Linked DNA regions of Rubripirellula tenax. The protein of the gene in region 2 interacts with the protein of the main gene of each other region in a pairwise test. Links are inferred from orthologs where the notes say so. Each region holds a gene or a part of one and is shown on either strand. Other genes may lie near its edges.

The links. The genes of interacting proteins can lie anywhere in the genome.
Region 1: the proteins of Poly51_RS20470 (region 2) and glmS interact in binary tests that used the Escherichia coli proteins (3 or more experiments, as listed by UniProt). The link is inferred for Rubripirellula tenax from one-to-one orthologs.

The regions. Positions count from the first base shown.
Region 1 is NZ_SJPW01000002.1:659,417-662,529, reverse strand. Bases 1-2,905 are described here. They hold glmS (glutamine--fructose-6-phosphate transaminase (isomerizing)), read right to left. Parts: upstream 2,429-2,905; coding sequence 572-2,428; downstream 1-571. Other genes in these bases: Poly51_RS30350 (hypothetical protein), read right to left, coding at 2,787-2,905; Poly51_RS08215 (hypothetical protein), read right to left, coding at 255-458; Poly51_RS08220 (NAD-dependent epimerase), read right to left, coding at 1-235. Also shown: more of Poly51_RS30350, read right to left, coding at 2,906-3,113. UniProt on the Escherichia coli protein: Catalyzes the first step in hexosamine metabolism, converting fructose-6P into glucosamine-6P using glutamine as a nitrogen source.
Region 2 is NZ_SJPW01000005.1:561,234-564,404, reverse strand. The notes cover bases 67-2,986. They hold Poly51_RS20470 (phosphatase PAP2/dual specificity phosphatase family protein), read right to left. Parts: upstream 2,227-2,986; coding sequence 907-2,226; downstream 67-906. Other genes in these bases: Poly51_RS20465 (phosphatidate cytidylyltransferase), read left to right, coding at 2,365-2,986; Poly51_RS20475 (CDP-alcohol phosphatidyltransferase family protein), read right to left, coding at 289-897; Poly51_RS20480 (type I polyketide synthase), read left to right, coding at 67-110. In the rest of the region: more of Poly51_RS20480, read left to right, coding at 1-66; more of Poly51_RS20465, read left to right, coding at 2,987-3,171.

The DNA of each region.
Region 1 (3,113 bases), on a different replicon or contig from region 2:
CAAAGTCGTACTTAGCGAACGTTTGATCGATCGCTGATTGGTCGGCGAGATTTGCTTCGACGAGCGTGAATCGCGGATCGGATTGAAGCCGTTTCAACCGATCCCGCTTGAGGTCGACACTGTAGTAGTCGTTGACGTTGTCCAAACCGACAACGTTGACGCCGCGATCAAGTAACCGCCGGGACAGGTGAAAGCCGATGAAGCCGGCTGCGCCGGTCACTAAATAGGTGGTCATCCGTGATCTTACATTCGCTTTAGATAGGTTCTTCGATCAGATGCTCTTCCATCGAATCGATCCCGCCGGGGACGATCTTGGTGACGTTCACCTTGGTTCGACGGAGCTCTTCGATCTCGGCAGCCATTTGGGAAATCAAGTTAGCGATTTCGCCACCGGCAACATCACCCAGGTTGACCATCAAGGCTTTGCGAGCGCTGTAAGTAAGTCCGTGCTGTTTCATCGAAATCTCTTCGTGCTGTCGTCATGGAGAAGGAAAAATAGTTGCGCCCGATAATGGGGGGCGACTCTACCGCTAGTTCAGGAATAGTCCGGTCGCTGTCGAATGCAATCTTTCTATTCGACGGTCACGCTTTTTGCCAAATTTCGTGGCTTGTCGACGTCACATCCGCGCAATAATGCGATGTGGTACGACAACAACTGCAATGGCACAACCGTTACGATCGGCTGCAGGAACCCGGGGACTTGGGGGACACGGATGACGTCGTCGGCAATCGCGTCGATGTGCGGATCGTCGTGGCTGGCGACGGCGATGATCGGTCCGCCGCGGGCTTTGACCTCTTCCATGTTGGCCATGACCTTATCGTGCGTCGTGCCTCGCGGGACGATGAACACGCTCGGCGTTTGCTTGTCGACCAGCGCGATCGGGCCGTGTTTCATCTCGGCTGCCGGGTATCCTTCGGCGTGGATGTAGCTGATTTCTTTTAACTTCAGCGCGCCTTCCAACGCCGTCGGGAAATTGTATTGGCGGCCCAGGTACAAGACGGTCGTCGCGTCACAGTACTTTTTGGCAACGTCGCGGACTTGTTGGTCACACGTCAGTGCTTGTTGCACGGCGGCGGGCAGCCGGCGTAGTTCTTCGATGAAACCTTGGCCGGCCTCGTAGCTCATGTGACGGGTGCGACCAAAATACAACGCCAACATCGCTAACACGCAGCACTGGGACGTATACGCCTTCGTGCTGGCCACGCCGATTTCGGGGCCGGCATGCAAGTACACGCCGCCATCGGCCGCTTGGGCGATCGAGCTAGCGACGACGTTACAGATCGCGAGTGTGCGGTGACCTTTGCGTTTGGTTTCTCGAAGCGCCGCCAGCGTGTCGGCCGTTTCGCCGCTTTGCGTGATTCCGAACACCAACGTGTTGTTCTCGATCGGCGGATTGCGATAGCGAAGCTCGCTGGCGTATTCGACGCTGACGGGAATACGGGCCAGCTCTTCGATCAAGTATTCGCCGACCAGGGCCGAGTGCCAACTGGTTCCGCAACCGGTCAAAATGATCCGCTCGACGCTGCGCAGTTGCTGGGGCGTCAGGTTCAGTCCACCGAACACCGCAGTGGCGTCCTGATCGTCCAAACGTCCTCGCATCGCGTTGCGAATCGATTCAGGTTGCTCGTAGATTTCCTTGAGCATGTAGTGTTCGTATTCGCCCAGCGAAACATCGCCGGTGTCGACTTCGAGCGGTCGGATGTCGACGCGGACTTTGCCCGAGTCGCGGTGCAGCACCGAAAAACCTTCGGGCGTTAACACCGCGATTTGGTGATCGGCCAAATAGACGATCCGGTCGGTACGTCCGGCCAACGGCGACGCATCGCTGCTGACAAAGTACTCGCCTTTACCGACGCCGATGACCAGGGGACTGCCGAAGCGAGCGGCGATCATAAAATTGGGTCGGTCACGAAACGCGATCGCCAATCCGTAGGTTCCGCGAAGTCGTGCGATCGAGGCTTGGACCGCCGTCAAATAGCGAACGTTGGGCTGGTCCGCGATCTCGGCCGTGTTCTTCAGGTTTTCGGCAATCAGGTGCGCGGCGACCTCGCTGTCCGTATCCGAATGGAAGACGTAACCCTTTTTGATCAGTTCGTCTTTGAGGATTTGGAAGTTCTCGATCACGCCGTTATGGACCAGAACCACCTCGCCATCGCCGCCCAAGTGCGGGTGAGCGTTGGGTTCGGTCGCCGGACCATGCGTAGCCCAGCGGGTGTGCCCGATTCCCATCGTTCCCACGGGCGAGACCGAGCCGATGCGATCCACCAAGGAATCGATGCGTCCGACAGATCGCGTGATGACAAACGATTCGCCGCCGTGAATCGCGACACCCGATGAATCGTAGCCGCGATATTCTAATCGACGCAGTCCATCAATTAAGAACGGGCATGCCTCATCGCTGCCGACGTAACCTACGATTCCGCACATACTTCTTCTCGTTTGCAGTTCACCATTGCGTCCGGGCTGTCTTGAGCGCGGAGAGGTCGAATGGTGTATTTTTTTCCAAAACCGCCTCTCGAGCAAGAGCGCCGAACGGGAGGGACGTTTTTAGAATTTAGTCCAGATAACATTGCTACCAAACGGAAAATATTTACCGTTCGGCGACAATCAACGGATAGACACGATAGGCGCGTGCCGCCGCAGAGGGAAGTCGCAAAGTTCGGGCGTCATCGCCAGAAACCGTGATGCGCAATAATCCGCCATTAGCCGCGGTGCAGTGAACGTATGTCGCGTAACGATTTCGCCGGCCCGCGCAGCCACGCACCTGACACGATCAAGAAACCGATCAAGCCGCCCGCCGCCCCTGTGCTGCACCAGTCGAGTAAGCCTTCCAGGTGTCACCATCGCGATACAACAGTGTGGTTTCGCTGTGCGAGACCCGCGAAATCAATTTCAACATCGCCTCGTCCTGCCATTGTTCGGCCGCGGTCGCGACCAAAATCAAATCGACGGCTCCGATCGTATGGGCGACACGGACCAATCCGCGGTCGATCGGCTCGGGGTACACCTGAGGACGAATTGACGCACCCCGAAGGGTTTGGTGAAATTGCTTCAGTGTCGTCTCGCCACCGGCCATCTCGAACTGATCGATGACGATGTAGCGGACGGTCGG
Region 2 (3,171 bases):
AGATGAAGTCCACGCTCAGCGTCGAGATGCCGATGAGCATGTACGTTCAAGGGCCATCGATTCGAAAACTGTGCGACTATGTTTCCAGTGCGATGGACAAATCCGAATGACCGTGTCGACCGGCGAGGCGGCACTGCTTCGGAGAAGAAAAGGGAGGGAAAGTGCATCGGGAGAATTTCGCTGGTAGCGAGAAAACGGACGACTTCGTAATGACTAGGTCCGTTTGGGGTGAGGCTGGCCTGGTCTTCGCTGCTGCTCACTGTTTGTTAAGACACCGGTCTTGGATCGTCAGTTAGCACCTTCACTCAGCGCGATCCGAGTTCTTCGGATGACTGTGCCGACCCCGAGTAGTGTTAAAGCCGTTAGGTAGATCGTGGTGCCGGTGGGGCTGATCCAGTCGAGTGCTAATAGCGTTGCGAATGTTCCCATCCAGAATGCTCGATCGCTTTTTCCCATCGGGCCGGCGTAGCCTCGGGGGCTGCCGATTTGGATGGCGACGACTCCGGCGAATTCGACAATCACGGCTTGTAAGACGAACGCGACGACGCCCCACATTGGAACGTTTGGGACTAACGCAACGGGTAGGTATAAGGCCACGTCGCTGATCACGTCGCCTAGTTCGTTCAGCACGGCGCCTAGACGACTTTTCATTCCAAATTCGCGGGCCAACATCCCATCGATCGCGTTCAGTGCCATGCGGACCAGCAAGATGATCGGCATCGCCGCTAGCGCCCACCACTGGTCCGGATAGGCTGCGATCAATCCGCCGCCTATGAACGAGAGCACGACCGCGCCGATCGTGACTTGATTCGCTGTCATACCGGCAGCCGCCATTCGTGTGCAGATCGGCCGCAGTAGGTTTTGAAACTTGGGTTTTAAGTCGTAGACGCTGGGCATGGTGGGCGATCAATTCGTTTCAAAGAGTCGGCGTACCTCGGGGCGAATCACGACGGCGGGTCGCGCGGATTGGATCATCGTGAAGGCGTCCTCGGCCGATGTTGCTCGTTCGGTTTGGATCAACCACGCGGCGACGATGGCGACGCTGCGTGAGTATCCGGCTTTGCAATGTACCAGTACTCCGTCGTGGTGGTGTTGCAGGATGAAGGCGACGGCTTGGTCGAGTTGTGTCCGCGTGGGCGCGGTTAGGTCCAAGATCGGAAGCTCTAGACGCGTGATGCCTCGAAGCGATTCGGGTTCGTCGAATGCGTTGCAGACATCGATGACGGCCGAGACCTTTTTGCCGACGATATCACTTGCTTCGGTCTCGGTTACATGTCGGCCGATCCAAACGCCATCGGCGACATGGTCGATCATCGCCGACTGGCGTGCGTAGTACTTCCACGACAACCACTGCGCCGCAAGCACCGGCCCCAGCACGATCTTGGCCGCCCAACTGATCCGGCCGGCTTCGCGGCGATACACCGACGGTCCCAGCCATGCGTAACCCACCGCAACGATCGCGCAGGCAATCGCAGGCCACAGCGTTAGCCAACCGAGCGCCGGTATCCAGACGATGGGCAATCCAAACCCAAGCGCCAGTATCGCGTAGCCGATCGCGAATCCGCGTCCACCTTTGTGCGGTGTTTTCCACGCTCGCCCATCGATGAAATACATCACCAAGACCGCCAGCACAAAACCGCCGACCACATCGATGACATGGTGTTGGTAGAGCAACAGCGTCGAGCATCCGATCAGGAAGAACCAGAAGTGCGATACGACTCGCACGATTCGATTCGGACTGTGTTTGGCAAAGTGAACCGCCAACACGGTTCGAAGTGCGATGTGCATCGACGGGCACAGGTTGTAAGGCCGGTCCATGGCGGTGAACCAGTTGTAGATGCCACCGAAGAAACCCGTCGCGATAGGACGCTCCACCGCCAACTGCAACGGGAACAACAGGAAACAGATGGCGGCCGCGATGACGACGGCCGACAGTCGCAACGCCAAGACTTTCAGTTCTTTTCGGTCGCGACACAGAAACGGTGCCGCCACAAAGAACAGATCGATCGACATATAAGGCACGATCATGATCGGTACGAAGGGAATCCATCGCTCCCAGTCGTAATACCAGGTGCCGACGTCGCTCCGCAGGCTGGTCACATACGACGCGCCACCATACAGCAGCAAGAACAGCGCCGATGTCACCAACGCGACCTTTGTCGCATCGGCGAACGAAACGCGATCGTGAGAGACGGTGCCATGGACGGGCGATTTGGATGGGTTCATCGGCGGATGTCTTCCTATCATGCTGTATCGAGGCCGAAATCGGCGATGTTCAGCTTAAGAGCCTAACTATCTTGCCGCGCGGCGCAGATTTTTGCCGGCGGAGGATCTATCTTCTTAGACTCTCACAAAGACCACGCCATGATGAATCACCTCGCGCCCGAAGTCCGCACGACACTCCTTTGCCTGTTTTCGGCGTTGGCGGTGTCCAGCGCGATCACGATTGGGTTGAAGCAGTTGAAACCGGATCGTGACTTTCACGAATTGCGATGTCGCGTCTGGACGTGGTGGGCGATCGTCGGTGTTTTCTCGTTGTCGTTGATGTGGTCGACGAATGCGGCGATCGGTTTCTTTGGGTTTGTCAGCTTTTTGGCGCTCAAGGAGTTTTTGTCGATGACGCCGACACGCCGCGCCGATCGGCGGGTGCTTTTCTACGCCTATCTTGCCGTCCCGATTCAGTATTGGCTTGCCGCCAGCGGTTGGTACGGGATGTTTATCGTGTTCATTCCGGTGATGATGTTTGTGTGGTTGCCGACGCGGATGTGGATGATCGGACAAACCGACGGGTTTTTGCGTGCAGCCGGTTCGTTGCACTGGGCGTTGATGATCACGGTGTTCAGCCTGTCACACGCCGCGTTCTTGTTGGTCATGTCGCCGGGCGAAACGGCGCGCGTGGCGGCCGAGTTTCCGTCGACGATTGCCGAGACCAGTCCCGGGCCGGGGTTGTTGGTGTTTTTGATTCTGATGACGGAACTGAACGATATTTTTCAGTATCTTTGGGGCAAGTCGATCGGCGGTGCCAAGGTGGCTCCGCTGGTCAGCCCGGGCAAGACTTGGTCCGGTTTGGTCGGGGGTGTGGTGACCACGGTCGTTGTCGCGGCGATCATCGGGCCTCGATTGACGTTGATGGATCTGCCCCGTTCGTTGATCGCCGGCGTCGTCATCGGA